DNA from 3 places in the Leisingera thetidis genome. Region 1 is predicted to be linked to each of the others. Evidence: riboswitches for the same ligand, from Rfam matches in the RefSeq annotation. Region 1 holds a riboswitch; each other region holds the start of a gene.
What was found. A riboswitch is a leader RNA that binds a small molecule or an ion and turns the genes downstream of it on or off. The one in region 1 is predicted to bind cobalamin.
Positions count from the first base shown of each region.

Region 1 (10,070 bases):
ACCACCGCGCCCACCACGGCAGGAACCCGCGCTATCTGGATTGCAACTATGCCGGCGTGTTCATCATCTGGGACCGGATGTTCGGCACCTTCGTGCCGGAACAGGACCACGACCGGCCCGATTTCGGCCTGGTGCACAACATCGCCACCTTCAACCCGCTGCGGGTGGCCTTTCATGAATGGGCGGCTCTTTTCAAGGACATGGCCCAGCCCGGGCTGAGCTGGAAACAGCGGCTGCTCTATGCCTTTGCGCCGCCCGGCTACAGCCATGACGGCAGCCGCGGGACCTCGGCCCGGATCAAGGCCGGCCATCTGGCGCGCCACCCCGAAGACGCCGGCACCCCCGGCTTCGGCGGCTGAGGCCGGGGCGCCCGAGGCAAATCATTCAAATGCGATCTTTAATTCCGCCTCAACCCTTTTGCCTGAAGCTGCGGCAAGGATCATACTGTGTCACAACTTTGCCGGAACAGGGCCGCAGCAGCACATGAACAGACAACACCCCCTTGCAGATCTGCCCGAAGGCTCCGAAAACCCGCTGAACGCGGCAGTGGCCGGCCGCGACCGGTCGACGCTGGATATGGTGGCCGAAGCGGTGCGGCACGATCAGACCGTGCTGGCCTACCAGCCCGTCATGCAGGCAATGGCACCGCATGGCGTCGCCTTTTACGAAGGATACATCCGGGTGCTGGACCCGACCGGGCGGGTGATTCCCGCCCGCGAGTTCATGCATGTGGTCGAGGACAAGGAAATCGGCCGCGAACTGGACTGCCTGGCGCTGCAGCACGGGTTGCGGGCGCTGGAAAAATCCCCGCATATCCGGCTGTCCGTCAACATGTCGGCCCGCTCCATCGGCTATCAGCGCTGGACCCGGGTGCTGGCAAGCTTCCTGAAACGCGACCCCGCCCTGGGCGAGCGGCTGGTGCTGGAAATCACCGAGGCGTCGGCCATGGCGGCACCGGAGCTGGTCACTGATTTCACCGGCCGGATGCAGCAGCACGGGATTGCCTTTGCGCTCGACAATTTCGGCGCCGGCACCACCGCGATCGGCCATTTCCGCCAGTTCTTCTTTGACGCGGTCAAGATCGACGGCCAGTTTGTGCGCGGTATTCACGCCAACCACGACAACCAGGCGGTTGTCCGGGCCCTGGTCGGGATTGCCAAGCAGTTTGACATGTTCATTGTCGCGGAATCGGTGGAAAGCCGGGAAGATGCTGAATTCCTTGTTGAAAACGGCGTCGACTGCCTGCAGGGCTTTCTGTTCGGCGCACCGTCCGTTGCACCGCCCTGGATCGAGTCCATGAAACAGCGCCAGCAAACAGGCTGAAGGCGGCTGGCAGCCGCCGCAAGGCTGCGCAGGAAAACGGCAGGAAAGCGGTGCAGCAAGTTCTTGCGCCTGAGCCGGTGCCTCCGCCTGTTCCGGTGCCTCCGCACGGTCCGCTTTCGGGGCATGCCGCCCGCTTGGCCCGCTCCGGGGCGGCCGCCGCCGCGCTCCCGCCCGCCGCCGGCTGCGGTGCCCCTGCTCATCCCCGGTCTTGACAGAGCCGGTCCGATTTGCCTAAGTCGCGGCCATTCTGGTCCGGCTGGGAAACCACCCGGTTAATAGGGAACACGGTGCGGTGTAGCCAAAAGGCGCCAAATCCGTGACTGCCCCCGCAACTGTGAGCGGAGAGCAATGCTGCGATATGCCACTGCCCCCAGGGGCGGGAAGGCGCGGCAACGCCTCGACCCGCGAGTCAGGAGACCTGCCAGGATGATCACCCTATCCCGGTGCGGGGCGCGCCGCAGATAACGGATTTCCGTAGTGGTGGCAGTTTTCACCGTCTGCGGGGGCAATGCCTTTCAAAGACCCAAATTCGAACATGCTGCCCGCCCCGGGCAGCCGCTTGGCCTGTGCGTGCTGCGCGGGCCGGGAGGAATGGAATATGCGCAAGGCAACCCTGTCCCCGATCGCCTCACTGGCCGCCGCCCTGGCCGCCGTCCCCGCCATCGCAACCGCCCAGGACGCGGAGATCACCGATCTGGGCGAAATCATCGTCTCCGGCGGCTTCACCCCGGTCGAGGCGCAGAAATACGGCCGCGCCGTCTCGGTCCTGACCAGCGAAGAGATCGAAGACCGCGGCATCAGCACCGTTCAGGACGCGCTGCGCTCGGTTCCCGGCCTGATGGTGAGCGGCTCCGGCGACAGCTTCACCCAGGTCCGCATCCGCGGCGCCGAAGCCAACCACACGCTGATCCTGATCGACGGCGTCGAGGCCTCGGGCGGTGACAGCGAATACTTCCTCTCCGGCCTGGACACCGCCAATATCGAGCGCATCGAGGTGCTGCGCGGCCCGCAGTCGGTGTTCTACGGCTCCAACGCCTCCGCCGGCGTGATCAACATCATCACCAAGACCGGCGGCATCGGCACCGAATACGGCGGCAGCGCCGAGGCCGGCACCGACGGTTACCGCGCCTCGGCGCGGGTTTCGTCGCGGACCGGACGCGGTGGTATCGCCTTCAGCTTCGCCCATGATAACGACGACGGCTTTGACGCTTCCGGCGACGGCGGCGAAGAAGACGGCATCCGCCGCAATACCCTGCAGCTGAAGGGCGATTTTCTGGCCACCGGCCGGCTGAAGCTCGGCTTCAACTTCCGCTCCTCGGATGAGCGCTATGACAGCGACAGCACGTCTTTCACCGCGGCGGATGCGGCCAGCTATGTCGTGGACGATCCGGCGCAATTCAGTGACCGCGATGAGCAGCTGGCCCAGGTCTATGGCGAGCTGGACACTCTGGGCGGCCGCCTGACGCACCGGCTGTCGCTGGAGCGCACGGACTTTGACCGCTCCCTCAACGGCGGCACCCCGACCGAGACCAGGACCGAAGCGGCGAAGTACCTGCTGAGCTTCGGCCTGGACGGGCAGCCCGCAGACAAGGCGGAGCATCTGCTGAACGCAATGCTGGAATGGGAAGAGGATTCCAGCAGCTCCAACCCGGCCTTTGTGCGCGAAACCAAGTCGATTGCCCTGGAATACCGCGGCAGCTTTGCCAATGGCCTGGACCTGCAGCTGGGGGTGCGCCACGACAGCAACAGCGTCTTCGAAGACGCGACCAGCTGGACCGCCAGCGCCTCCTATACCTTCGCAGGCAGCGGCGTGCGCCTGCACAGCTCGGCCGGCACCGGCATCGTGAACCCCTCCTACTTTGAGCTGTTCGCCAACAGCACCTTTGGCGCCACCACCTACCTTGGCAACCCGGACTTGCAGCCTGAGGAAAACCGCAGCTTCGATTTCGGGGTTGAGGTACCGTTGCTGCAGGGGCGCGGGCGGGTTGACGCAACCTATTTCGATGAGACGCTGACGGGCGAGATCGAGAGCTACATGGTGAATGCAACCACGTTCTCCTACCGCAACCAGGCCGGCGGCAGCGACCGCAAGGGTGTCGAGCTGGCGGCCAGCCTGGACGCCACCGATGCCCTCGATCTGCGCCTCTCCTACACCTATCTGGACGCCACCAACCCCAATGGCTCGGTCGAGATCCGCCGCCCGGAGCATGAGTTGCTGCTGAGCGCCACGCTTGACACCTTCAACGGCCGCGGCTCGGTTGCTGCCGATATCCGCCATGTGGCAGGCAACTGGGACAGCCAGTTCTTCGGCGCCTTTGCCACCGCCGAGCTGCCGGACTACACCACCGTGAATGTGGCGGCCCAGTATGAGCTGACGGATAACGTGGTGCTGACCGGGCGCGTCACCAACCTGTTCGACGAGGACTACGCGGACGTCTGGGGCTACGCCAAGCGCGGCCGTGCGGCCTATGTTGGCGTCAGAGCCTCGTTCTGATCCATGCTCCGTCTGCCCGGCATAGCCCTTGCCCTCCTCTGGGCCGCCGCCGCCGCCTGTGCCGGGCCGTCGCGCGTGGTCACCATGAACCTTTGCGCCGACCAGCTGGCGATGATGCTGGCGGGCCCCGGCCAGCTGGCCTCGGTGTCCTATATCGCGCGGGATGCCCGTGCCTCGGCCATGGCAAAGGAGGCCTTGGCCTATCCCGTCAATCACGGGCTGGCCGAGGAGATCTATCTCCTGCAGCCGGATCTGGTGATTGCCGGTGCGTATTCCACCCCGGCCACCACCGACATGCTGCGCCGCCTTGGCGTGCCGGTGGCGGTGTTCCAGCCCGCCCGCTCGCTGCAGGATGTGCGGGCGCGGATCCTGCAGATGGGTGAGGCCCTGGGCCGCGAGGCGGCCGCCCGCCGGCTGCTGGCGGACTATGACCAGCGGCTGGCCGCGCTGCAGAACACCGGGCCGGCGGCGCCGCGCGCCGCGCTTTATGCCGCCAACAGGTTCACCTCCGGCAGCCTGACCCTGGCGGGCCGGATCCTGCAGGCGGCGGGGCTGCGCAACATCGCGGATGAGCTGGGCTATGCGCACTCCGGCCATCTGCCGCTGGAACTGCTGGCGATGGCGGATCCCGATCTTCTGATCGGCACCTCGCCCTATCCGCGCGGCTCGCGCAGCGAGGAGATCCTGCTGCATCCGGCGGTGCGCCGTCTGGCGGCGCGCAGCGGTGCCGGGCGGATCCGCGATGCCGACTGGGTCTGCGGCACCCCGCATGTCCTGCGGGCGGTGGCGGCGCTGGCGGAGCAACGCCGCATTTATCTGGAACGAAAGGACCCGGAATGACCCGGCTGATGCTGACCCTTGCCACCGCGGTTCTGGTGCTGTTTCCGGTCTCGCTCGCCGTCGGGCCGGCCGATGCGGGCATCGGCGCCAGCCTGGCCGCGCTGTTTGACGAGAGTTACGGCCCGCTGACCCTGGTGATGCGCGAAATCCGCCTGCCGCGGGCGCTGCTGGCGGTGATCATCGGCGCAGGGCTGGGGCTGGCCGGGGCCGCCATGCAGGGCTACCTGCGCAACCCGCTGGCGGAACCGGGGCTGATCGGGGTGTCTTCCTCGGCGGCGCTGGGGGCGGTGCTGGCGATCAATACCGGGCTGGCGGCCACCGCCGCGCTGGGGCTGCCGCTGGCGGCACTGGCGGGGGCCTTGGCAGGCGTGTTTCTGGTGATGGCGCTGGCCGGGCCGCAGGGCGGCTCGCTGACGCTGATCCTGGCGGGGATTGCGGTCTCGGCGATGGCGGCGGCGCTCACCTCGCTGGTGCTGAATCTCTCGCCCAACCCCTTTGCCGCCAATGAGATCGTGTTCTGGATGATGGGTTCGCTGGCCGACCGCTCGATGCTGCATGTCTGGCTGCTGCTGCCCTTTGCGCTGAGCGGCGGCGCCATCCTGCTGATGCTGGCGCGGGGGCTGGATGCGCTGACCCTGGGCGAGGATGCGGCCCGGACCATGGGGTTGAACCTGAACCGGCTGCGGCTGCTGCTGGTGGTCGGGACGGCCAGCGTGGTCGGCGGCGCCACGGCGGTGGCCGGCGCCATCGGCTTTATCGGCCTGGTGGTGCCGCATATCCTGCGCCCCCTGGCCGGCGGCCAGCCGTCGCGCCTGCTGTGGGCCTCGGCACTGGGCGGCGCCATCATGCTGCAGCTGGCCGACATCGCGGTGCGGCTGATCCTGCCGTCGCGGGACCTGAAGCTCGGGGTGGTCACCGCCTTGGTCGGCGCCCCCCTGTTCCTGCATCTCATCTGCAAGACGCGGAAAGGACTGGCATGAGCGTGCTTTCGGTCGGAAACCTCTCGGTCACCCTGCGGAACCGCCCGGTGCTCCGCGATGTGTCCTTTGACATCCGGGCAGGCGAGTTTGTTGGCCTGCTGGGCCCGAACGGAGCGGGGAAAAGCAGCCTGATGCGCGCGGCGCTGGGGCTGATCCCGTCGCGGGGCCGCAGCTCGCTGGCGGAAATGACGGCCGCAGACCGCGCCCGGGCCGCCGCCTGGATGCCGCAGTCGCGCGAGATCGCCTGGCCGGTTCCGGTGGAGCGGCTGGTGGCGCTTGGCCGCCTGCCGCATCTGCCGCGGGGGCTGCGGCTGCCGCCGGGCGATCAGGCACGGGTGGATCAGGCCATCGCCCGCATGGGGCTGGAGCCGTTCCGCCAGCGTGCCGCCTCGCGCCTGTCCGGCGGCGAGCAGGCCCGCGCCCTGATCGCCCGCGCACTGGCGCAGGACACGCCGCTCCTGATGGCGGATGAGCCGGCTGCCGGGCTGGATCCCGCGCATCAGATCTCCGCCATGGAGGTCTTTGCCGCCCTTGCCCGCGAAGGCCGTGCGGCGCTGGTGTCGCTGCACGACCTGGGGCTGGCGGCGCGCCACTGCACCCGGCTGATCCTGCTGGCCGAAGGCGGCATTCTGGCTGACGGGCCGCCCGCCGAAGTGCTGACACCGGCGCTGATGGCCCGCGCCTTCGGCATCTCGGTCTGGCATGAAGCCACGGCGCAAGGCGCCGTCTTCCAGCCGCTGGAGGTGCTGTGATGGGCGGTATCACCCTGGAGCGGCCCTGGATCGAGTTTGATCTCGGCGCGGAGATGCAGGTGCTGAGCTGGGCGGTGAACCGTCCCGGCCTGGTCGCCGCAAGCCGGATCCTGTGGCGTGAGGTCAGGAACAGCGACCTGCCGCCGGACCTGGATGTTGGCGCCTGGTTCGCAAGGGAGCTTGCCGCGCGCGGCGGCGCGGATGCGGTGGCCTTCCTCACCTCGCGCGATGTGCGCCGCTATTGCGAAGCCGAGGCCACGGTGGAGGGCATCAGCGCCCATGCGGTTGCCACCGTGGGCCTGTCGAATGCCGAACGGATCGGCAGCCGGATGGATTATGCCGGCCGCAGCTGGGGCACCATCAATGTTGCCCTGCGCCTGTCGCAGGGGCTGACCTGCGGCGGCCTGACCGAAGCGATGAGCATCGCGGTCCAGGCCCGCACCGCCGCGGTGATGGAGGCCGGCATCACTCTGCCCGCGGGCGCCGCAACCGGCACCGGCACCGATTGCGTTGCCGTGGCCGCCCCGGCCGGCCCGAACGCCTATGCCGGGCTGCACACCGCCACCGGCGAGGCGATCGGCCGCGCCGTTTACCAGGCCGTCCACACCGGCGCCTTGGAATGGAAAACAACCAACAGGAGGGCAGCACATGCCTGAGCTTCAACAGGTACTGAAGGCCGCGCTGATGCAGGAGGACTGCGGCTGGAACATGGGGTCCTTCGGGGCGATTGCCGAGTTCCATCACGTGGCGGGCGACCCGGCGCCGCAGCAATACCCCGGGCTGATGCAGGTGACCAGCCGCGGCGGGCTGCGCATCGAAACCCTCGCAGGCGTGCGCCCGGTGGCGTATGAAACCCTCAGCCCCAAGCCGCACCGCTGGACCCAGGCGGTCTCGCTCTGCCTGCCGCAGGACGCCGCCGCGATGAACCGGCGCGATGTGCTGACCGCGCTTGGACCGGACCGGGACGCGCTGCGCGAGGAGGACCGCGGCGCCGGGCTGTTCGACATGGGGCTGGGCCAGTATCAGGCGGATTTCTGCATCCGCACCTCTGACCCGGAGCTGCTGGATGTGCTGCAGGAAAACACCGGCCGCTCGCTGTTCGAGCCCGGCAATCCGGCGATGGGCGCGATCCTGATGCACCACCCGCACCGGGTGCTGCTGACCCGCATCGGCCGGGTCGAGGTCTATCAGAGGATCGGCGGCCCCGACACCGGCGGCAAATCCCCCGAAGGCCCGCACACCCATGTGCTGCCGAAACTGCTGCGCGCCGAGCGCACCCATTCGGCCAACACCCCGATCCCCGAGGGCTGGGTGCCCTGCTGCGGCGTGCATCCGGAGAACCCGGTGATCACCCGCCTGGGCGAGGACAAGGTGTTCAGCCCGGCGGCCTTTGACGCCTTCCAGGAGTTGCTCGCGGCCTGGGGCGCCGAAGCCTATTGCCAGGGCAAACAGGCGGTCTGGGAGCTGCTGAAATCGGAAACACCGGCTGCAGAGGCCGAGGAGCCGGAGAGCCGCGAAGGCCGGGCCGGCTGGCGCAACGGCATCCGGCAGTGGCGGGTGCTGCATGGGCCCGGCCCGCTGGCCGAGTCCTACGCCCGCCGCTTCGACCGCGGTGCGGATCAGGCCGACCCGGAAAACCCGGGCCATTGACGGAGGCCGCGATGTCCCTTGCCCCTCTCATCGATTTCATGGCCCGCGGCGGCTCGGCGCTGTGGGTGATTGCGGCGCTGTCGGTGCTGACCCTGGCGCTGTTCCTGTGGCGGCTGGCCGAGCTTGCCCAGGGCGGCGCCTGGCGCAGACCGCAGGCCGAGACCTGGATAGCCGAGTGGAGCAAGGGCGGCCCGCCGCCCGCCAGCCCGGCGCGCGCACCCCTGGACCGGGTTGCTAAGGCGGCGATGCGGGCGCTGCTTGTACCGGAGTTCAGCGCGGAAGCTGCGGAAAAGGAAACCACCCGCATCGCCAAGGCGGAACTGGCCAGCCTGCGCCGCGGCCTGCGGCCGCTGGAACTGATCGCGGCCATTGCGCCGCTGGTGGGCCTGCTCGGCACCGTGCTGGGCATGATCGGCGCCTTCCAGGCCCTGCAGGAGAGCGGCAGCGGCGCCGATCCCTCGGTGCTGGCCGGCGGCATCTGGGAGGCGCTGCTGACCACTGCTGCCGGCATGGCGGTGGCAATCCCGGCCTCGGCGCTGGCCTCCTGGATCGAGGGGCAGGCCGAGCGCGAGCAGGCCCGGATGGAGGACGCCGCCACCCGCATCCTGACCCGGGCCGCCGCCCGCCCGGCGCTGCTGCACGCCGCGGAGTGACGCCGCAATGGCTCTTGCCTTTGGCCCCCCGCGCAGCAGGAAGCGCCTCAGCCTCGCACCGATGATCGACGTGGTGTTCCTGCTGCTGGTGTTCTTCATGCTGGCCTCGCAATTCGGCCGGGACCACGGCGTGCCGCTGGCCATGGCGGGGGCTGGCGCGGCCTACCAGGGGCCGCCCCGGCTGGTGCAGGTGACGGCAGAGGGCCTGCGCCTGAACGGCACCCCGGCGGCTGCGGGCGCATTGGCTGAGCGCCTGGCTCCGCTGACCCGCGCGATGTCGGACACGGTCATTCTGCAGCCGGACGCCAGCGCCTCGCTGCAGCATCTGATGGATGCCGCCGGGCTGCTGACCGAGGCCGGCTTCACCGGCCTGGTGGTGATGGAGTGAACGGCATGGATTTCTCCTCTCCGAAGACGCGGCAGGCGGGCGAGCCGGTCCTGCCGATGATCAATGTGGTCTTCCTGCTGCTGATCTTCTTCCTGCTGTCCTCGCAGATCGCCCCGCGGGCGCCCTTTGCGGTGACCCCGCCCAGGCTGGAGACCGGCGAGGCTTCTGCGCCGGAGGCGGTGCTTTTCATGGCCGCCGACGGCCGGCTGCATTTCTCCGGAGCTCAGGACAGTGACGCCCTGGCCGCCGTCGCGGCGCAGGCTGCAGAGCTCGGAACCCTCACCCTGCGAGCCGATGCCGAAGTGCCCGCGCGTGCAGTTGCGGCGCTGATCGCCCGGCTGCGGGAGGCCGGGATCACCGCTGTCGCCCTGACCGGAACCGGGGCCGGCTCATGACCCGCCGCGCCCTGTTTCCCGGCTGCCTGGCCGCCGCCGCCGCGCTGCATGCGCTGCCGTTTCTGGCCATGCCTGACGGCGGAACCAGGGCAGAGGGGGCTGGCGGCAGCGGCACCGGGCAGATCAGTCTGACTGCAGCCTCTGCGGCCTTGGCGCAGCAGGTTTCGCAATGGACCCGCCCGCCGGAGATCCGCGCCGCCCTGTCACCGCAGGCGCCGGCCCGGGCCGCGCCGCAGCCTGCCGTCCCGGCAGCACCAGCGCCGGCAGCTGCCCCCGCCCGGCCGGTGGCTGCCAGCACGCCCGCACGCGCCGCCGCTCCCGTGGCGGATGCCGCCCCTGCCCGCCCTGCCCCGCCGCCTCCTCCGGTGGCCCTTGCCCCGGCACCCGCACCGGCATCTGTGAACGTGCAGGAGCAGGCCGCCGGCAGCGGCCAGCGGCAGGCCAAGGGCGGCGACGGGGCGGAGGCGGCCAGCACCGGCGAAGCCGCCCGCGCCGCCAGCCTCAAGCACCGCTGGGGCGCGGCCATCCTGTCCCGCATCGAACGGCAGAAACGCCAGCCGCGCGGCGGCGGCAAGGGCACCGTGCGGCTGGTGCT
Region 1 is NZ_CP109787.1:3,261,272-3,271,341, forward strand. It holds gene OKQ63_RS15665 (sterol desaturase family protein) at 1-359, shown strand, start outside; gene OKQ63_RS15670 (EAL domain-containing protein) at 484-1,323, shown strand; cobalamin riboswitch at 1,555-1,763, shown strand; gene OKQ63_RS15675 (TonB-dependent receptor plug domain-containing protein) at 1,922-3,817, shown strand; gene OKQ63_RS15680 (ABC transporter substrate-binding protein) at 3,821-4,657, shown strand; gene OKQ63_RS15685 (FecCD family ABC transporter permease) at 4,654-5,637, shown strand; gene OKQ63_RS15690 (ABC transporter ATP-binding protein) at 5,634-6,389, shown strand; gene OKQ63_RS15695 (adenosylcobinamide amidohydrolase) at 6,389-7,045, shown strand; gene OKQ63_RS15700 (DUF6925 family protein) at 7,038-8,039, shown strand; gene OKQ63_RS15705 (MotA/TolQ/ExbB proton channel family protein) at 8,051-8,692, shown strand; gene OKQ63_RS15710 (ExbD/TolR family protein) at 8,700-9,080, shown strand; gene OKQ63_RS15715 (biopolymer transporter ExbD) at 9,086-9,475, shown strand; gene OKQ63_RS15720 (energy transducer TonB family protein) at 9,472-10,070, shown strand, end outside.

Region 2 (10,070 bases), 110 kb from region 1:
CCTGCTGACACTGCCTGCGTGCTCCCTGCAGCGCCTTCCAGCGCCATTTCTGTCCCGGAGTCATTTGAATCAGCGTTTTAACGATTTGCAAAGAAACCTTTTTGCAGCTTGCTCATTTTTCCCGGTCCCGCCGCCGCAGAGGCCTGGCCCGCCGTATTCTGCAGCACTGGCCGCGCTGCGGGTGTGGCGGCGCAGTGACAGGCAAGAACGGATCACCGGCGATTGCTGGAAACCCCTGCGGCACACTGTCAAGGATGCCCCAGTTCCACCCGTTGCGTGCGGCCGCCGCGCCGCCAGTCAGAGGAGAGCCGCGATGAAACGCGCAGAACAGGTGACTTTCGGCGGCGGCGGACTGGAGCGCGCCGCGCATCTGCGCAATGATGCGGCGGCCCTGGACGCGGCCTGGAACAGCCCGCAGGCCCAAGTGCTGCTTGTCTGGCGCGGCAAGCCGCTGACCAGACGCGGGGCGGAGACGGATCCCCCCTGCGGCCTGGCATGGACGGACCCGGTGCATCCGCTGGCCGCGGGCCGCAGGGACGCCGCGCTGTTCCTCGGGCTGGACCCGGACGGCGCCCCCTGCTTTGCCTGCGACCTCAGTGACTGGCAGCCGGAAGACCTGGACCGGGATGCTCTCAACAGCTTTGCCGATGCCAGCGAACAGCGGCACCCCGGCCTGCCGGAAGCCCATGTCTTTGCCGAGCTGCGCCGGGTGATGGCCCGCCTCACTCCGCTGGAAGCGGAACTGGCGGCCACCGCCAAGGCGCTGCTGTCCTGGCACCGCAGCCACCGGTTCTGCGCCTGCTGCGGCGCGCCCAGCGACATGGCCCAGGCGGGCTGGCAGCGGCTGTGCCCGTCCTGCAAGGCGCCGCATTTCCCGCGCACCGACCCGGTTGTCATCATGCTGATTACGCACGGCGATTCGGTGCTGATGGGCCGCTCTCCCGGCTGGCCCGAGGGCATGTACTCGCTGCTGGCGGGCTTCGTCGAGCCGGGCGAGACGCTGGAGGCCGCCGTGCGCCGCGAGACCTTTGAGGAAACCGGCGTCCGGGTCGGCGCCGTCAGCTACCTGTCGAGCCAGCCCTGGGCCTTTCCGATGTCGCTGATGTTCGGCTGCGCAGGCATTGCTCTCAGCCGGGAAATCAGCATCGATCCGAATGAAATCGAAGACGCGCTGTGGGTCAGCCGGGAGGAGATGATGACCGTCTTCGGAGGCGGCCACCCGGTGATGAAACCCTCGCGCGAGGGGGCAATTGCCCATTTTCTGCTCAAGAACTGGCTTGCGGACACGCTGGACTAGAGCGCATATTGCCGCAAAAGGCGTGGCAGCCAGGCGGCGCAACTGAGGCAGGCGAGCATGGAATTTCTAAGCAAAGAAGATATCGAAGCCCCGATTGCCGGTGTGTTCGGCGCGATCAGCGATTTCGAGCTGCTGGAGCGCTCCGCCTTGCGGCGCGGCATCGAGCTGCAGCGCATCGGCGATCCTGCCAGTCCGGAAAAAGGCCTGGCGTGGGACCTGGCCTTCAGCTTCCGCGGCAAGCAGCGCGACATCCGGCTGGCGCTGGCATCTTACACGCCGGTCACCGGAATGATCCTGACCGGCGGCGGCAGCGGCATCGACGGCCGGATGGAGGTTGAATTGCTGGCGCTGTCGCCGCAACGGACCCGCATGTCGGTGCAGCTGACACTGTCGCCCACGACCCTGACCGGCCGCCTGCTGGTGCAATCGCTGAAACTGGCGCGCAGCAACCTTACCCGCCGGTTCAAGCTGCGGCTGGCGGAATATGCCAAGATCACCGAGGAACGGCTGAACCGCACCGCCTGACCGGCTGCGCATCAGATCTGCGGAATCAGACCGGGCCACAGGCTGGCATTGGCCGGGGCAAAGGCGCCGAGATGGCCAATCGCCTGCAGGCCCGACCGGTTCGGCACCAGCACCGTACGCCGCTGCGGCACCCCGCCGAAAACCTCGCCCAGGCGCCACACGGCAGGTGGCGGCACAACGTCATCATCCGCGATCGCAAACAGATCCACCGGAATGCCGCTTTCGGCCCAGCGGGGGCGCGGCAGGCTGCGGCCGGTGTCCGGCAGGTAGCTGCCCCGGGTGGTGCACCAGCGCCGCCATTGCCAGTAGACCCCGGCGGGCAAATCGGCCCCGAACCCCACCGCGCGCCCGGGCAGATAGCCCAGGGCACCGGCCGCCAGCGGCACATGGCCGAACCAGAAAGCCAGCGCCAGCGCTCGGTAGGGCCAGGGATGATCGTGGTGATGCACCAAGCCGCCCGCAACCACGATCATGCGGGCGACGTCCTCAAGACCATCCTGCAGGGGCATCAGCATCGCCCCCAGCGAATGGCCGATCACCCACAACGGCACGCCCGCGCAGTGCCGCCGCATCTCGGCCCGGGCGGCCGGCTGATCCACCAGCGCCCACTCGGCCATTGTAACCTTGGAGCGGCGCGGATGGCCCTGCGCCGAGTCTCCGAAATCCCGGTAGTCATAGGTCAGGCAGGCGATCTGCCGCTCTGCCGCCAGCCAGCGCGCGAAATGCCGGTAAAAGCGCTGCGGCACCCCGGTTGCGCCGTTCAGCACCACCGCCGCCTTTGCCGTCCCGGCCGGCTGGTACAGCCGCCCGGCCAGCTCCCCGTCCCCGGAGGCAAAGCGCAGCTCCTGCTCCCGGATACCGGCGGTATGTTCTGCGTGTCTGTCCAGCATGGCGGCCTCCTAGACCAATCGGTCTAATCCCTGACTGGACCATTTGGTCCAATGCTGTCAAGCTGCCGCCATGACTGACGTGACGACAGCCAGCCCGCATCAGGACAGCCTGCCTCCGACCCGGGACCGGCTGATCCGCGCCGCGGCCCGCCTGTTCCGCGACAAGGGCTATACCGGCACCGGCCTGGCAGAGCTGCTGGCCGCTGCCGCGGCGCCGAAGGGCTCGCTTTACCACCATTTCCCGAATGGCAAATCCGACCTCGCGCTGGCCGCGGCGGCTTGGGCCTCGGATCAGATGCTGGAGCTGATCGACGCCGCCTTCAACCCGGCCCCTAGCTTTCCCGAAGGCGCCAAGACGGTCTGCTACAAACTGGCCAAGCTGTTCGACAAGCAAGGCAGATGGAGCGGCTGCCCGGTCTCTGCCACCCTGTTCGCAGGACCCGAAAACGAGGCCTTTCACCGGCACGCCGCGGAGCTGTTCGAGGGCTGGATCGCGGCCACTGCCCGCCATGCCGAGCGCCTGGGCCTGCCGCAGGACGCGGCCCGCGCCGCCGCCGAAAACTTCTATGTCCTGCTGCAGGGCGGCTGGCAGCTGGCGCGGGTGCGGCGCGACTCGGATGTGATCCGGGGGCTGCACCGGCAGATGCACGCACCAATGCAGTTGCAGAAAAACGATTGACGACTCGGGGCGCCAGCCGCTACCGCTGGTGGCGATGGTTCCCGCGCCACAGAATCTTGTGTCCGGGATGAAAAGGGAACACGGTGCGGCCTGCACGCAAGCAGGCCAATTCCGCGGCTGCCCCCGCAACTGTAAGCGGCGAGCGACCCCGATAGAGCCACTGGCCCGCAAAAAGGCCGGGAAGGATCGGGAAAGCGACGACCCGCAAGTCAGGAGACCTGCCATCGGAAGTGAAACTCGAAACCGGGCGGGGTGTCCGGACAGGGTCTGATGGCTGCGGCGGAGGCTTTCCGTCATTCATCCGGTCTCTTGTCCGCCAGACCCCCGCGCCACGCGCGGAGGGCGCAGATATGATTTGGACGGACCAGACGCATTTCTATGCGGCAACGGATTGCAAGTATTTGGGGCGCCCCTGCCCTGCGGCGGAACGGATGATCGCCAAGCTGGCCGAGGCGATGACCAGGGCCAAACCGCTGACCCAGGAGGATTTCGAGATCACCGGCACCACCGCGCTGGACGGCTGCCCGCGCACCTGCCCGGCGCAGTTTGCCGCCAGCCATGACCGGATCCGGCTGTATTGCGGCGTGGGTGGAGAGGCCCCGCGCGAAGGGCTGGACCGCTTTGCCGATGCCATCCTCAGCCGCGGCGGCACCGGCTTTGCGGCCTCGAAACTGGACGCCCGCCCCTGCGCGCTGATGGAGGCGCTGCCGAAAACCGCCGAAGCGCGGCAGGCGGAACAGATGATGGCGCTGTGAAACCGAAATCACGCAAGCTCTGAGAGCCGGGCGATTGCGTTCCTGGCTTGCGTGGCGGCCCGGCCTGCCTACTGCGCCGCACAGGCCCACTGCAATTGCCCGTCAGTCTCCACTGCGCAGGGCCGCACCGTCCGCAGCCGCGCCAGCGCTTGCGCCGGATCCTCGCCGCATTCGATCATCAGCCGCAGCACCGCCATGCCCGACCGCCCGCAGCCGCCACGGCAATGCACCAGCACCCGGCCGCCGCCGCCCAGCGCCTGCCGTGCCGACTGGCTGGCGGCGGGCCATTTCGCCGCCACCGCGGGCGGCGGCACCTGGAAATCCGGCACCGGCAGATGCAGCCAGCGGCAGGCCATGCTTTGAATATCGATCCCCAGCCGCGGCACCCCCGCGGCGTCATGCTCCTCGGCCGTGGTCATCGAGAGCACCAGCCCCGGTTTCCACTGATAGATCTGGATCAGGTCGCCCCGGTAATCGCCCGCCCCGCCGGGCAGCCGGCACAGCGCCAGAATGCCGCCGCCGGCCGACAGCGCATGGATGATCAGGCCAGCCTGCGCCGCGCCGTCCTGCGCGGCAGGCTTCGAGGTTTCGTCAGTTCGCATACCGCCTCCTCAGCCGCTGCGTTCCTGCATGCCCCCGCATCTCCCCGTCTGCGCAGACTAGCTTCTAACCGCGCAATCCCAAAGCCCTTTTGCGGCCTCAGGATTGCCGCCTTCTGCGGTGGACGAATGCGGCGCGCTTCAATACCCTGCGCGGAACGCGGGCGCTCCGCATCCCGAATCCGGCACGAGACATCATGAACGACATCCCCAGCGGCACACCCGGCGGCACCGGCCCCTCCAAATACCAGGTTCTGGCCCGCAAGTACCGGCCCGAGACCTTTGCCGATCTGGTCGGCCAGGACGCCATGGTGCGGACGCTGAAAAATGCCTTTGCCGCCGACCGCATCGCGCAGGCCTTCATCATGACCGGCATCCGCGGCACCGGCAAGACCACCACCGCGCGGATTATTGCCAAGGGCATGAACTGCGTCGGCGCCGATGGCCAGGGCGGCCCGACCACCGATCCTTGCGGCCAGTGCGAGCATTGCGTGGCGATCATGGAGGGCCGCCATGTCGACGTGATGGAAATGGACGCAGCCTCGCGCACCGGCGTGAACGACATCCGCGAGATCATCGACAGCGTGCAGTACCGCGCCGCCTCGGCCCGCTACAAGATCTACATCATCGACGAAGTCCACATGCTGTCGACCAGCGCCTTCAACGCGCTCTTGAAGACGCTGGAGGAGCCGCCCGCGCATGTGAAGTTCATCTTTGCCACCACCGAGATCCGCAAGGTGCCGGTGACGGTGCTGTCGCGCTGCCAGCGCTTCGATCTGCGCCGGATCGAGCCGGAGGTGATGATTGCCCTGCTGCGCAGGATCGCCACGGCGGAAGGCGCAGAGATTGCCGAAGACGCGCTGGCGCTGATCACCCGCGCTGCCGAAGGCTCCGCCCGCGATGCCACCTCGCTGCTGGATCAGGCGATTTCCCACGGTGCGGGCGAGACGACGGCGGATCAGGTCCGCGCCATGCTGGGCCTCGCGGACCGCGGCCGGGTACTGGACCTGATGGACATGATCCTGCGCGGCGATGCGGCGGCGGCGCTGACCGAACTATCCGGCCAGTATGCCGAGGGCGCCGACCCGCTGGCGGTGCTGCGCGATCTGGCTGAAATCACCCATTGGGTCTCGGTGGTGAAGATCACCCCCGATGCCGCCGAGGACCCCACCGTCAGCCCCGACGAGCGCGCCCGCGGCCAGGCGATGGCCGAGCGGCTGGCGATGCGCGTCCTCACCCGGATGTGGCAGATGCTGCTGAAGGCGCTGGAGGAAGTGGCTGCCGCGCCGAACGCGATGATGGCGGCTGAGATGGCGGTGATCCGCCTCACCCATGTGGCCGATCTGCCCTCGCCCGAGGAACTGATCCGCAAGCTGCAGGACACCCCGCCGCCGCCCCCGGGCCAGGGCCCGGGCGGCGGCGTGCCGATGCAGGGCATGGGCGCTCCGGCCCTTGGGAGCTCAGGCGGCGGCAATGCCCAAGGCAGCTATGGCGGCCAGGGCGGGCCCGGCGGCGGCGCGCCCGTGGCGCATGGCGGTGGCGGCACCGTGGCGGCTCTGGCGCCGCAAGTCAGCTCCGCGCTGGCCCGCTACCCGAGTTTCGAACATGTGGTCGAGCTGATCCGCACCAACCGCGACGTGAAACTGCTGGTCGAGGTCGAGGGCGGCGTGCGCCTGGTCTCCTACCAGCCCGGGCGGATCGAATTCACCCCCTCCGCCCAGGCTCCCAAGGATCTCGCCGCGCGGCTTGGCACGGCGCTGCAGAACTGGACCAGTGCGCGCTGGGTGGTCTCCATCGCCCCCGACGGCGACGCCCCCACCATTGCCGAGGTCCGCGACGCCGCCGAAAACGCCCTGCGCGAGAAAGCCGCCGCCCATCCGCTGGTGCAGGCGGTGCTGGAGAGCTTTCCCAAGGCGAAGATCACCCGCATCCGCACCGCCGAGGAACTGGCCGCCGAAGTCGCCGCCGAGGCCCTGCCCGAGGTCGAGGATGAATGGGATCCGTTCGAGGACGGCTGAGCAACGCTCCAGGAATTTGCGGGTGCGGCCATCTCCCTGCTGATTGCTCCGGGACCCGGTTCAGCCGGCCGGGACGGGCGGAAGGGTGCCATGCTCCCCTGATCCGGTGAACCTTCCCCCTTGTTTCAGCCCCGCGCGCCCCGTATCTACCCTCCAAACCGGAATCTCAGGAGACTTCAGATGCTCAAAGGCCTCGGCGGTCTTGGCGACATGGCCAAGATGATGAAATCGGCACAGGAACTGCAGGGCAAAATGGCCCAGATGCAGGAAGACCTGCACAACGTGGTGGTCACCGGCGAGGCCGGCGCGGGCCTGGTCAAGGCGACCGCCTCGGCCAAGGGCGACCTCAAAGCGCTGGACATCGATCCGTCGATCTTCAACGGCGACGACAAGGAAGTGGTCGAAGACCTGATCCTGGCCGCGATCAAGGACGCCCAGGCCAAGGCGGCGGAAAAGGCGCAGGAAGAGATGGCCAAGCTGACCGAAAGCATGGGCCTGCCCAAGGACATCAAGCTGCCGTTCTAAGCGGCCGCACGCTTCCATGCTTGAAAGGCGGCCCGTTTGGAGCCGCCTTTTTCTTGCCCGCCTCAGCTCGTCTCCAGCCGGAACTTCAAAAAACGCTGCCCCTCGTAATGCACCTCACCGGCCTGAGCAGCCCCCAGCCGTGCCAGCGGACGCAGATGGCGGCGTGTTGGCGGCAGCAGAAAGGTGACAAAGGGGATGCGCGCATCCCGCCGGGCAAACGCGAGCGCCTTGCGGGCAATGGCCGGCCCCAGGCCAAAGCAGTCCGGCCTCAGCACCAGCCCGAAATCCCATTCGCGTCCCTCTTTCTGGAACCCGCCCCAGCCAAGATAGTCTTGACCGCGCAAGAAAGCCCAATGGCCCAGCCCGTCGCGCTGCCAGCAGGCTTCCTTGGCGGCCGCGAAGTCCCTGGCAGCGGCCTCATCCCAGCTTCCGGTCAGCAACGGCATATGCTCTGCCATCCGTGGATCTGACATGTGGCGGGCAATCTCCTGCGGCGCCACGTCCGTCAGCCGGGCAAAACGCAGCTGCCGCGCCCCGTTTTCCTTTTGCTCTGTGGCACGTCTCATTCCGAACCCTCCGCCGGCCCTGCCAAGGCATACCCCCGGGCAGCAGCAAAACAAACCCCGAACATTTTGCCGCCCTGCCCTTGCGCATCCCCGCTGCAATCAGCCTATATGGCTGGACAGACAAGGGCCCGAGGCATGATCAAGAACTCCACCAGCGACATCGAAGACCTGATTGCCCTGATGGCCAAGCTGCCGGGGCTGGGGCCGCGCTCGGCGCGGCGCGCGGTGCTGCATCTGATCCGCAAACGCGCCCTGTTGCTGACGCCGCTGGCCGACGTGATGAGCGAGGTCGCCGCGACCGCCCGTGAATGCCTCAACTGCGGCAACGTCGGCACCAGCGAGATCTGCCCGATCTGCACCGATGAAGAGCGCGCCAACGGCGAGCTTTGCGTGGTCGAGGATGTGGCCGACCTCTGGGCGATGGAGCGCGCAAGCGTGTTCAAGGGCCGCTACCACGTGCTGGGCGGCACCCTGTCGGCACTGGACGCAGTGGGACCGGAAGATCTGCGCATTCCCCGTTTGGCGGACCGGGTGGCCGCCGAAGGCATCAGCGAGGTCATCCTGGCCCTGAATGCCACCATCGACGGGCAGACCACGGCGCATTACATCGCCGACCTGCTGGAGGGCCGGGTCAGGCTCACCTCGCTGGCGCAAGGCGTGCCGATCGGCGGCGAGCTGGATTATCTGGATGAAGGCACCATCTCCGCGGCGCTGCGGGCGCGGAAGGAAATCTGACGGCGCATCCCGCCGTAAAATTTTTAAGAAAAAATTTTGGCCGGAAAATTTGAATTTTCCGGAGCCGCGCCCGCCTTTGGCGGGCGCGGCCTTCCTCAGCTTGTCAGCCGTAAAAACCCTTGAGCCCCTGAACCGCCCGCGCCAGCGCGCTGTCATCCACGTCCTTGTGCAGCACCATCCGGATCGCGCCGGCGCTGCCGCCGCCGATCACCACCCCCTCCGCCGCCAGATGCGCCCGCAGCGCACCGTTGCGCCCGTCGCCCGGGGTAAAGAACACCATGTTTGTGGCATGGGACACTTCACCGGCACCCAGCCCGCGCAAAACGCTTGCCAGCTCTTCCGCCCGGGCATGGTCCTCCGCCAGCCGGTCCACATTGTGCTCCAGCGCATAAAGCCCGGCCGCCGCCAGTACGCCTGCCTGCCGCATGCCGCCGCCCAGCATCTTGCGCCAGCGCCGCGCCCGCGCGATCAGATCCGCAGGACCGGCCAGAACCGACCCGGCAGGTGCGCCCAGCCCCTTGGACAGGCAGATCGAGACCGTGTCCGCCAGCCCGGCCAGATCCATCTCAGCGCAGCCCAGGGCCGTTGCAGCATTGAAGAACCGCGCGCCGTCCAGATGCACCGCCAGCCCCGCATCGCGCCCGGCCTCAGCCGCCGCCGCCATATCCGCCAAGGGCACCGCCAGCCCGTTGTGGGTGTTCTCCAGCGACAGCAGCCGGCTGACCGCCAAATGGCTGTCATCCTCCTTGACCGCCCCGGCAACCGCCGTTGGATCCAGCGCGCCGTCGCTGCGCACCGGCACCGCACACAGGGCAATGCCGCCCAGCACCGAGGCACCCGCGGCCTCATAGGCATGCACGTGATAATCCGCGCCGGTAATGATTTCCTCGCCGCGCTGGCAATGGGCCAGCAGGCCAACGAGGTTGCTCATGGTGCCGGTCGGCAGGAACAGCGCCGCCGCCTTGCCCAGCCGCTGTGCCAGCGCGGCCTCCAGCCGGTTCACCTGGGGATCCTCGCCATAGACGTCATCGCCCAGCTCTGCCGCCTGTATTGCCCGCATCATGCCCGCATCGGGCCGGGTCACCGTATCGCTGCGCAGATCGCAGAGGGCGTCACCGGCTCCTGCCCCTGCCAGCCCTGCATATTGGCTCATTCCGTCACCTGGTCATAGGCCAGCGCCGCCACGATATGGACACGCCGGGTTTCGCCTCCGTTCAATGCGGTGTGGTAACCGCGGGTGTCAGTGAAATACACCGAGCCGTCCGCTGGCAAGTGGGTGGCGTGATGATTCACGATAAACAGCGACCCCGGATTGGTGAGCACCGGAATATGCAGCCGCGGCTCGGGGTCGCGGTGCCAGGAGTTGCAATTGTACAGCCCCTTGGACAGCACCCGCATGCGTCCGATCGGGAACCGCTTGCCCAGTTCCTGATGCACATGCTCGAAGTAGGTGCCCCTGAACTTGGGATTGAACTCGCTGA
Region 2 is NZ_CP109787.1:3,371,501-3,381,570, forward strand. It holds gene nudC (NAD(+) diphosphatase) at 314-1,297, shown strand; gene OKQ63_RS16265 (SRPBCC family protein) at 1,355-1,822, shown strand; gene OKQ63_RS16270 (alpha/beta hydrolase family protein) at 1,834-2,712, opposite strand; gene OKQ63_RS16275 (TetR/AcrR family transcriptional regulator) at 2,783-3,391, shown strand; cobalamin riboswitch at 3,410-3,631, shown strand; gene OKQ63_RS16280 (hypothetical protein) at 3,742-4,146, shown strand; gene OKQ63_RS16285 (protein-tyrosine phosphatase family protein) at 4,215-4,748, opposite strand; gene OKQ63_RS16290 (DNA polymerase III subunit gamma/tau) at 4,943-6,763, shown strand; gene OKQ63_RS16295 (YbaB/EbfC family nucleoid-associated protein) at 6,944-7,288, shown strand; gene OKQ63_RS16300 (GNAT family N-acetyltransferase) at 7,351-7,854, opposite strand; gene recR (recombination mediator RecR) at 7,990-8,589, shown strand; gene ltaE (low-specificity L-threonine aldolase) at 8,693-9,742, opposite strand; gene OKQ63_RS16315 (hypothetical protein) at 9,739-10,070, opposite strand, start outside.
Region 2: it holds a riboswitch for cobalamin, as region 1 does, so the genes downstream of both, OKQ63_RS16280 (hypothetical protein) here and OKQ63_RS15675 (TonB-dependent receptor plug domain-containing protein) in region 1, are expected to answer to the same signal.

Region 3 (10,070 bases), 510 kb from region 1:
CGGGTGCCATAGGTGCTGATCAGGGCTTCGGACTGGGCGACGAGGCGCTCCAGCCGGGCGGACAGGGCCGGCAGCCCCTCTGCCGCGGCGGCCACAGTATCGGCTGCCTCGCGGGCGGACCGCATGGTGGCATTTGCGTTGTCCACCAGCCCGCCTTCGCGCAGTGCTGCCAGCGTGAACCGCATTTCGTCCAGGGCGGCGGTCAAGGCAGGCGGCAGGGCCCGGGCTTCCGGGGTTCCGATCAGCGCATCTGCGCTGTTCATCAGCTGGCTTGCCGAGCGGATCAGCTCTTCCGCCGCCAGTGAATTGGCCTTGGCTGCCAGCGCGCGGAAATCATCGACCAGGGCGGGCAGCTCATCCGATGCCGCGGCAAGGCTGGCGGCGGCCAGGCTGCCTTGCGCCAGCGCAGCGGTCAGGTTTGCCACCGCTCTGCCTTGTTGCAGCTCAGTCAGCATCGCGCGCAATTCCGCCACCGCGGCTTGCAGTTCGCCGGGCAGGGCGCGAGCGGCGGGGTCCGCGACCAGCGCGCGGGTGTCCTCCAGCAGGGCCACGGCTGCGGCGGGGGCCTGGCGGGTGCTTTCGGCTGAGGCCAGGGTTTCGATGCTGGCCAGGGTGCTGATCGCCTGAGCCATCAGATTTTCGACCGGCAATTCACTGATCCGTTCCAGCGCCCCTTCCGCTGTCGCCCGGAAATCCGGCAGATCGGACGGTGCGCTGGGCAATGCAGGGAAAGGCTCGGCGCTGCGGTCAAAAGAGGCCGGTTCAGCCGCCGCAAGGGTGACCAGCTCGACGATCAGCTCCGAGCTGAACAGCCCGGCGGCCGCCAGCCGGGCCCGCAGCCCGCCCGCAACGGCCTGTTCGAGAAAATCCAGCACTTCGGTTTCGCCTGCGCCGGGGGGGAGGCCCATCAGGGACGGTTCAAGAAGCAGTTTGGCAATCAGCCGCACACCGGCTGCGTCGCTGTCGTTTTGAATCGCGGCGTTCAGGCTGCTGACCTCGCCGATCTTCACGCCGCCCAGCTTGACCGCGGCTCCGCTGCTGAGGCCGGCCACTGACTCGTCGAAGGCCACCGAGACGGCCACGCCACCAGAGAGTGCCCGGGCAAAAGCAGCACGGCGGGCCGTTGCCTCGTCCGGGTGGATGTCAAAGACTGCGCCGGCACCGACGGGTCTGCCACCATCGAAAACAGTGTCGAACTCAATGCCGCCGGCCACCAGCGAGGCGATGCTGTCAACGTCCAGCGACAGCCCGCTGGCGCCGATCGAAACGGAAAATCCGGAGCTGTCCCAGAACCGTGTGGCCGAGTTGATCCGCCGGTCATGCGGCGCGTCGATGAAGGCATCGACAACGATGCTGTCGCCGCTGACCGTCAGGCGCGGCTGCTCCAGCCGCCCGACCTCGATGCCGCGGAACAGCACAGGCGACCCTTCAGAAATCATCCGGCCGTCGGCCGTGCGCAGGGTGATCCGCCGCCCGGCCCGGCCCGGCTGCACCAGCGGCGGCCGGTCGGCGCCCTCGAAACTGGTGGCTGGAGTGCCCGGGTCCTGGTCCCAGGTGCCCTCGATGTAGACGCCGGACAGCACGGTGCTGAGCCCCGAGATACCGCGCGTGCTGACTTCCGGGCGGACGACCCAGAAGGCAGCATCCTGGTCCAGGTAGGGGGCAATTTTCTTGTCGATGCGGGCCCATACCACAACCTTGCTCAGATCGTCGGCAAAGCCCAGTTCCTCGACCTGGCCGATCACCACATCGCGGTATCGCACCATGGTCTCATTGGCGGCAATGCCGGAGGCGTTGTCAAAGGCGATCCGGATCAGCACGCCGCGGTCGGTATAAGCTTTCCAGGCAACCCCCAGCGACACCGCCAGCGCCACCAGCGGCACCAGCCAGACCAGCGACAGGTTGCGCCACAGGGACGGGCGCTGCGCGGAGATTTTCATCGGGGCGGGTTCAGGCGTGCTCATTCATATTCTCGCTTTTCCGCTTTCCAGATCAGCCGCGGATCGAAACTTTGGGCTGCCAGCATGGTGAAGGCAACCGACAATGCAAAACTGACCGCTGCAATCCCCGGGCTGACAGCCGCGGCAAAATCCAGCTGAACAAGGGCGGTCAGGATCGCCACGACAAAAACATCGATCATCGACCACCGCCCGATGAACTCGACAACTTCATAGAGCGCCAGCCGGCCATGGCTGCCAAGGGCCGCCGGCCTGCGGACCGAAACTGCAAGATAGGCGATGGCCAGGAATTTGGCGACCGGGATCACGATGCTGGCAAAGAACACGATGAAGGCGACACCGTAGGAGCCATGGCTGAACAGTTCGGCAATGCCGCCGATCAGCGTGTTTTCGGAAGTGCGGCCAAAGGCGGTGGTGCGCAGCATCGGCCAGATATTGGCCGGGACATAGGCGATCATCCCGGCGGCCAGCCAGGCCCAGACCCGCTGCAGGCTGGCCGGTCCGGCTGGGTCCAGGGGGCCGCCGCAGCAGGCGCAGGCCTGCGCGCCGCCCGAATTCGCGGTGCCGCAGGCGCGGCAGCCTGCCAGCCCGGCTTCGGCGGCAGTCAGGAAGCGCCGCGCGTCTTCAGGGTTTTCCATACGGTCAGCCTGCAAATCGAGTTGTCGGTCAGAATGGTCACCACCAGAAGCGCGGCAAAAGCCCAGAAGGCGGGCCCCAGCCCAACCTGCGCCAGGCCGGACACTTTGACCAGCGCCACCGCCACGCCGATTGTGAAGATCTCGGCCATGGCCCAGGGTTTTAGACGCTCCGCCCAGCGGTAGACGGCAGCCGCCCGCGGCGCCGGGCGCCAGCCCAGGGCCATCGGCGCCAGGGTGTAGACCAATGCACCGTAGCGGGCGGCGGGCAGCAGCACGATCAGAAGGCCGGTGGCCAGCGACAAGGGCGCCATCGGCCCGCGTGAAAACGCCAGCACCGCATCCAGCACCGAGGCCCGGTGCGACAGGCCCTGGGCCTTCAGCTCCAGAAAGGGGAAACCGGCCGCCGCAGCCAGCAGGATCAGTGCAGTCAGCGACAGCATCGCGATCCGGGTCATCGCACCGGATCTGGGCGCGGCCAGAACCGTGCCGCAGCGGGCGCATCTGGCCATGGTGTGCGCCGCCACTTCCCGGTCCCGGTGCAGCACGTCGCAGACCGGGCAGGCGATCAGTTGTTCTGCGTCCATTTCACCCCTGTCCAGTCAGACCGCGCGTGCCGCAACGGTTCGGGAGTCACTCTGCGAAGGTCAGCCCCGGCAGCACTTCTTTGCCGACCCGCCGGTAATTGACAAAGGAGTTGGCACTCAAAACCACAAAGAAGCTCTCCATATCAATCAGAACATAGCCCTTTTCCAGAAGAGCACGCGTAAGCTCCGTGATGTCGTCCTCGTAAAGCCTGTGCCGCCCGCACAATTCCCGGAGCAGCTTCTGGGGAATTCTATAACGGCCGGAGGTTTTCCCTCCGAAGTCCCGGGCATAAAGCCCTGCCAAAGCTTCAGCAGCGCTGTCGAAGGTGGACATTCGCTAATTCCGATGAATTTTTGTCTATGGGCGAAAAAATATCACATGTATGATGGGGCGGCAACCTTGGTGAGCAACGGCGCGATGAACATGGTTCCGGAAAATCCGGTGCCAGGCGCCGGACTGCCGCCGCTGACTCTGAAATGGTTCGGTCCGGACACCGCAGCATCGGGCAGCTGCCTGCTGATGCCACGGCCTGCCTGAGCAGCCGGAACTCATCAGGACGGGGCTTCGATACAGATGCCGCACCCCATTGGCCGGAGGCCGCCGTTGGCTCCCTTCCGGCGATGTGACCCGGCTGCTGGACGTTTCTCTCTCTGGCGGTCCGGCTGGTCTTTCCAACGACCGCCAGCCATGCGGGGCTGAAAAACCCGCTTGGCCGCCGCCTCCACCAAACGCGCCTCTGCTGCGCGGCAGACCGAAAAGGACAACATATGAAAATTGCCATGCTGGCGCGAAACGCCAATCTTTATACCCACAAGCGTCTGAAAGCCGCCGCAGAGGAGCGCGGCCACCAGCTCGACATCATCGACACGCTGCGCTGCTACATGAACATCGCAACCCGGCGGCCCGAGATCTATTACAACGGTGAGAAACTGACAGGCTATAACGCCGTGATCCCGCGGATCGGGGCATCGGTCACCTTCTACGGCACCGCGGTGCTGCGCCAGTTCGAAATGATGGGGGTCTACCCGCTGAATGAAAGCGTCGCCATCGGGCGGTCGCGGGACAAGCTGCGCTCGATGCAGCTGTTGTCCCGCGATGGCGTCGGGCTGCCGGTCACCACCTTCGCGCACGACCCCAAGCAGACCGAAGAGGTGCTCAAACTCGCCGGCGGCGCGCCGATTGTGATCAAGCTGCTGGAAGGCACGCAGGGCATCGGCGTGGTGCTGGCCGATACCGACCGTTCGGCAAAATCGGTGGTCGAGGCGTTCCGCGGCGCCGGGGTCAACATCCTGCTGCAGGAATTCATCAAGGAATCCGGCGGCACCGATATCCGGGCGATTGTCATCGGCGGCAAGGTGGTTGCCGCGATGAAGCGCACCGGGGCCGAAGGCGATTTCCGCTCCAACCTGCACCGCGGCGGGTCGGCCCAGATTGTCAAGCTGACGCCGGAGGAGCGCGCCACCGCCGTCCGCGCGGCCAAGACCATGGGGCTGAACGCCTGCGGCGTCGACATGCTGCGGGCCAATCACGGCGCGGTGGTCATGGAGGTCAACTCGTCCCCCGGCCTGGAAGGGGTGGAAAACGCCACCGGCCTGGATATCGCCGGCAAGATGATCGAATTCCTGGAAAAACATGCCAAGACCGGGGCCACCAAAACCAAGGGCAAAGGGTAACGGCATGAAGGCGCGTCCGCCCTTCACCATCGGCCACGCCGAGGTGGCGCCGGGATCCCGGCTTACCGTCGACCTTCCGGTCAGTGTCCTGTCCGATCACACGCCGGTCACCATGTCGGCGCATGTCGTGCATGGCCGTCGGGACGGGCCGGTGATTTTTGTCAGCGGCGGCGTGCATGGCAACGAAGTGATCGGTGTGGAAATCGTGCGCCGGCTGCTGCGGACGCCGAACCTGGCGGTGCTCAAGGGCACTCTGATCGCGGTGCCGATTGTCAACGCCTTCGGCTTCATCAGCAGGTCCCGCTATCTGCCTGACAGGCGGGATCTCAACCGGGTGTTTCCCGGCAGCGAGCATGGATCGCTGGCGTCGCGTCTGGCGCATTTGTTTATGACCGAAATTGTCGCCCGGTCGGATCTCGGGATCGATTTGCACTCGGCGGCGATCCATCGGACGAACTTTCCGCAGATCCGCATCCCGCCCGGCAACCCGCGCGCCCGGGACCTCGCCGGAGTCTTCGGCCCGCCCATCGTGATGCGGTCCGCTCTTCGCGAAGGTTCCCTGCGCAGCGCGGCCATGGAGATGGGCAAGGATGTCCTTCTGTATGAGGCGGGCGAGGGGCTGCGCTTTGACGAGTTGTCGGTCAGGGCCGGGCTGGCCGGCATCCTGCGGGTAATGCGGCACATGGGGATGCTGCCGGCCAAAGGCATTTCCAAACCCAAGACACCGCCGCAGTTCTGTTCTTCCAGCAAATGGCTGCGGGCGCCAATGGGCGGCCTCCTCAGAGTGTACAAAGCCGATGGCGGGCTGGTCCGGCAGGGGGAGCTGATGGGATCCGTTTCCGACCCCTTTGGGGAGGAGGACCAGGAAATCCTGGCGCCTTTCGACGGGCTTATAGTCGGCCGCGCGATGATGCCGGTGGTGAACGAGGGGGACGCCGTGTTCAATCTGGGCAGCATCCGTTCCTTTGAGAGGGCCGGGGACACGGTAGAGGACCTCAGCACGCAGCTGGAGGATGATCCGATGTTTGATGAAGATGAGATCATCTGAGGAAAATCAATATTTCTCCGGCGCAGAACTGCGCCCCGGACGGCAGCCGCGGCGGCTATGCAGCACCGGCATTTGACGCGGCGGCTCCAGCTGCGCCCGGGCGGCGTCCTTGCCGCGGCGCAGATGCGCTGTTTGCGGAGATTTCCCGGAGCAGCATAACTTTTTCTTGCCGCAGCGGAATTGATGCGCTACCCGCGCTCTACCGGTCCCGCAAGGGCTAAGAGGGAATCCGCGGTGCTTTCGGGCGCCAAACGGAACTGCCCCCGCAACTGTAGGCGGCGAGAGCTGTCCCATCGTGTCACTGGCCCGCAACGGTCTGGGAAGACGGGACAGACAGTGACCCGCCAGTCAGGAGACCTGCCGGCAAAACCGAAACACACCGGGCGGGGTTGTCCGGGGAGGTTGCCGATGAAAACGTGCCACCGCTGCCGGACCCGGCTCGGCTGCACAGGCGGAAGGCCCCGGTTGTCCGCCTCGCCTCACCGGTCAATGCCCTTTCACCCGTTCTCCGGTCATTGACACATGGAGATCGAAAGTCATGTTCCTGCGTTCCGGCCTGATCGGCCTGTCCTTCACTCTCGCGGCCCAGGCTGCGGCTGCCGGCGAAAGCTTTCCGCTGACCATCGAAAACTGCGGCCAGTCCGTCACCTTCGAGGCGCCTGCGGCGTCCTCCGTGACGGTTGGCCAGGCTGCCACAGAAGTGCTCTATGCGCTGGGGCTGGGCGACAAGGTGCTGGGCACCTCGGTCTGGTTCAACGACGTGCTGCCGGAATATGCAGACGTGAACGCCAAGGTCGAACGGCTGGCCGACAACGACCCGAGCTTTGAAAGCGTGGTGGCCAAGCGCCCCGGCCTGGTGGCGGCGCAATACGAATGGCACGTCGGACCCGAAGGCATCGTTGCCAAGCGCGAGCAGTTCCATGACCTCGGCATCCCGACCTATGTGATGCCCGCCGATTGCGTCGGCAAGGACAACACCACCGGCGGCGACGGCACCCGCACGCAGATGTTCACCACCGGCAGCCTCTATCAGGGCATCGAGGAACTGGCAGCGATCTTCGGCGAAGCGGAAAAGGGCGCCGAACTGGTGGCCGGCTACAAGGCGCGCGAAGCCGCGGCTGTTGCCAAGGCGCAGGAGGTTGCGCTGGAGGATGCCTCTGCCGTGTTCTGGTTTTCGTCGCCCGAACTGGAGAGTGACCCGTTTGTGGCCGGCCAAAAAGGCGCGCCCGGCTACATGATGCAGCAGCTGGGCCTGCGCAATGTGATCGAAACGGACGAGGAATGGCCCACCGTCGGCTGGGAAACCATCGCCAGGGCCAACCCGACGGTGATCGTGATTGCCCGCATGGACCGCCGCCGCTTTGCCGCAGATGACCACGAGAAAAAGCTGGAGTTCCTGCGCACCGACCCGGTCGCCAGCCAGATGGATGCTGTGAAGAACGGCCGCATCGTGGTGATGGACGCCCAGGCGATGGATGCCACCATTCGGGCGATTCCGGCGCTGGAGGATCTGGCCGCTGAACTCAGCGCGATCGGCGCCGGCGAATGAGCGCGGCCGCCGCAGTTGCATGGCAGGGCGTCAGGGGCGTCTGTCTGGCCCTGCCGGTGTTGGCTGCGGCGGTTCTGGCGGGCGCAATGATCGGGGAAACCGCGCTTGCGCCTGACCTTGTCCTGTCGGTTCTGGCCAACAAACTGGCCGGAGCGGGGCTGCCGGTGGACCCGGTGGACCAGGGCATCATCTGGAGCTACCGGCTGCCGCGGGCACTGGTGGCGGGGGCCTGCGGTGCGGCGCTGGCGGTGACCGGGGTGGTGCTGCAGGCCCTGCTGCGCAATGCGCTGGCCGATCCTTACATTCTTGGAATTTCGGCCGGCGCCTCCACCGGGGCGGTGGCTGTCACCATTGCCGGGCTTGGCGGCGGGGCTCTGTCGCTGTCTTTTGGCGCCTTCAACGGGGCGCTGCTGGCCTTCGGCTTTGTCGCTTTGCTGGCGCGCGCCGCCGGGGCAGGGGGCAGCCGGGCGGCGGCGGCGCAGATCGTGCTGGCGGGCATCGCCGGCTCGCAGCTGTTCAACGCGCTGACCGCCTTCATCATCGCCAAGTCCGCCAATGCCGATCAGGCCCGCGGCATCATGTTCTGGCTGATGGGCAACCTCAGCGGCGTGCGCTGGCCGGACGTGTGGCTGGCGGTGCCGCTGGCGCTGGCGGGCTGGGTGATCTGCCGGTTCCATGCGCGGGCGCTGGATGCCTTCACCTTCGGCACCGATTCCGCCGCGGCGCTGGGCATCCCGGTGCGGCGGGTGCAGGTGGTGCTGATCTTTGCCACCGCGCTGATGACCGCGGTGATGGTATCGATCGTCGGCTCGATCGGCTTTGTCGGCCTGGTGATCCCCCACGCGGCGCGCTTTCTGGTCGGTCCCGGCCACCGCAGGCTGATGCCGGCCGCCGCCCTGACCGGGGCGGTGTTCCTGATCGGCGCCGACATTGTCTCCCGCATCATCATCCCCGGCCAGGTGCTGCCGATCGGGGTGGTTACCGCCTTGATCGGCGCGCCGGCCTTCGCCGTCATCCTGGTGCGCGGGCAGAGGACCGCGCGATGAGGATCGAAGCCCGCAGCCTGTCCTATGCGGTGCGCGGCAAGCTGCTGCTGTCGGATGTGTCGCTGGCGGTGCAGCCGGGCGAGACGCTGGCGCTGGTGGGGCCAAACGGCTCCGGCAAGTCGACGCTGATGCGGCTGCTGGCCGGACTGGCACGCCCGTCGGAGGGCGAGGTGCTGCTGGCGGATCAGCCGCTGGCCCGGCTGAAGCGCCGCCAGATCGCCCAGCGGGTGGCGATTGTCGAGCAGCAGGCCGATACCGCCGAGCGCATCACCGCCCGGTCGGTGGTGGAACTGGGCCGCACCCCCTGGCTGTCGGCGCTGCGGCCCTGGAGCGGCGAGGACAGCCTGCATGTGGACAAGGCGCTGCGGACGGTCGACATGGAGGGCTTTGAGCAGCGCGAATGGGCGACCCTCTCCGGCGGCGAGCGGCAGCGGCTGCACATCGCCCGCGCTCTGGCGCAGCGGCCCGGGCTGCTATTGCTGGACGAGCCGACGAACCATCTGGACATTCAGCATCAGCTGTCGATCCTGGACTGCATCCGGAACCTGAAGGTGACCACGGTGGTGGCCCTGCATGACCTCAACCAGGCCATGACCTGCGACCGGGTCGCGGTGCTGTCGCGGGGGCGTCTGGTGGCGCTGGGCACGCCGCAGCAGGCGCTGCGGCCGGAGACGGTTTCGGAGTTCTTCGGGATCCGGGCGCGCTGGCTGCGGGACGGCGACGGGGCCGATCCGTTCCTGTCCTTCCACCTGGCCTGAGGCCGCCCGCCAAGCGGCGGCGCCGCTGCCGCCTTAGGATCCGTTCAGCCGGCCAGGTTGCTGAACAGGCCGCTGGAGCGGATGAAGGCGCAGCAGTCTTCGGTCAGCGCGGCAAAGCGCGAGCGTTCGCGCTGGTAGAGGTAGACCTCGCGCTTGTCCGGCAGGTCGGCAATCGGACGGAACGCCGTCGAGTCGGGCATGAACCGGGCCACGGTTTCCGGCAGCACCGTCACCCATTTGCCGGTCCGCACCATGGTGATCAGCGAATGGGTGTTGTGGATCGTTACATCCGCCGTGCCGCTGGCCTCGACGAAATGCGCGTTCCGGATCAGGCCGCACAGGGCGTTGCGGACAAAGGCGGGGCCGATGATGTCGGCAATGACGGGCGGGCCGGCCTGCTGCATCAGCGGGTGGCCGGTGGAGCAGACCAGCCCGAACCGGTCCTCGAACAGCGGCACCGCCTTCACCCCGTTCAGCGGATGATAGCCCGAGGCAATGCCGATGTCGGCCTTTCCCTCGGCCAGCGCATCCAGCACCTGCTGGGTGTCGGTGTCGCGCAGTTCGACCTTTATGCCGGGATAGCTGGCTGTCATGTGCTCCAGCACCGGCGGGAACACCAGCGCAGCCACCGACGGCACCGAGACGATGCGGATCAGACCGTGGAGCGCCTCTGCCGCCATCTCGATGCTCTGCACCGTCTGATCGAACTGGCGCACCTGTTTCTGGGCCAGGTCAAAGACTTGCTCCCCCAGCGGCGACAGCTGGTTCTTGCGCTCGCCCTCGAACAGCTTCTTGCCCAGATGCTCCTCCATCTG
Region 3 is NZ_CP109787.1:2,751,085-2,761,154, reverse strand. It holds gene OKQ63_RS13230 (MlaD family protein) at 1-1,964, opposite strand, end outside; gene OKQ63_RS13225 (paraquat-inducible protein A) at 1,961-2,596, opposite strand; gene OKQ63_RS13220 (paraquat-inducible protein A) at 2,563-3,180, opposite strand; gene OKQ63_RS13215 (hypothetical protein) at 3,227-3,514, opposite strand; gene rimK (30S ribosomal protein S6--L-glutamate ligase) at 3,949-4,854, shown strand; gene OKQ63_RS13205 (succinylglutamate desuccinylase/aspartoacylase family protein) at 4,859-5,902, shown strand; cobalamin riboswitch at 6,090-6,281, shown strand; gene OKQ63_RS13200 (ABC transporter substrate-binding protein) at 6,441-7,451, shown strand; gene OKQ63_RS13195 (FecCD family ABC transporter permease) at 7,448-8,497, shown strand; gene OKQ63_RS13190 (ABC transporter ATP-binding protein) at 8,494-9,255, shown strand; gene OKQ63_RS13185 (LysR family transcriptional regulator) at 9,300-10,070, opposite strand, start outside.
Region 3: it holds a riboswitch for cobalamin, as region 1 does, so the genes downstream of both, OKQ63_RS13200 (ABC transporter substrate-binding protein) here and OKQ63_RS15675 (TonB-dependent receptor plug domain-containing protein) in region 1, are expected to answer to the same signal.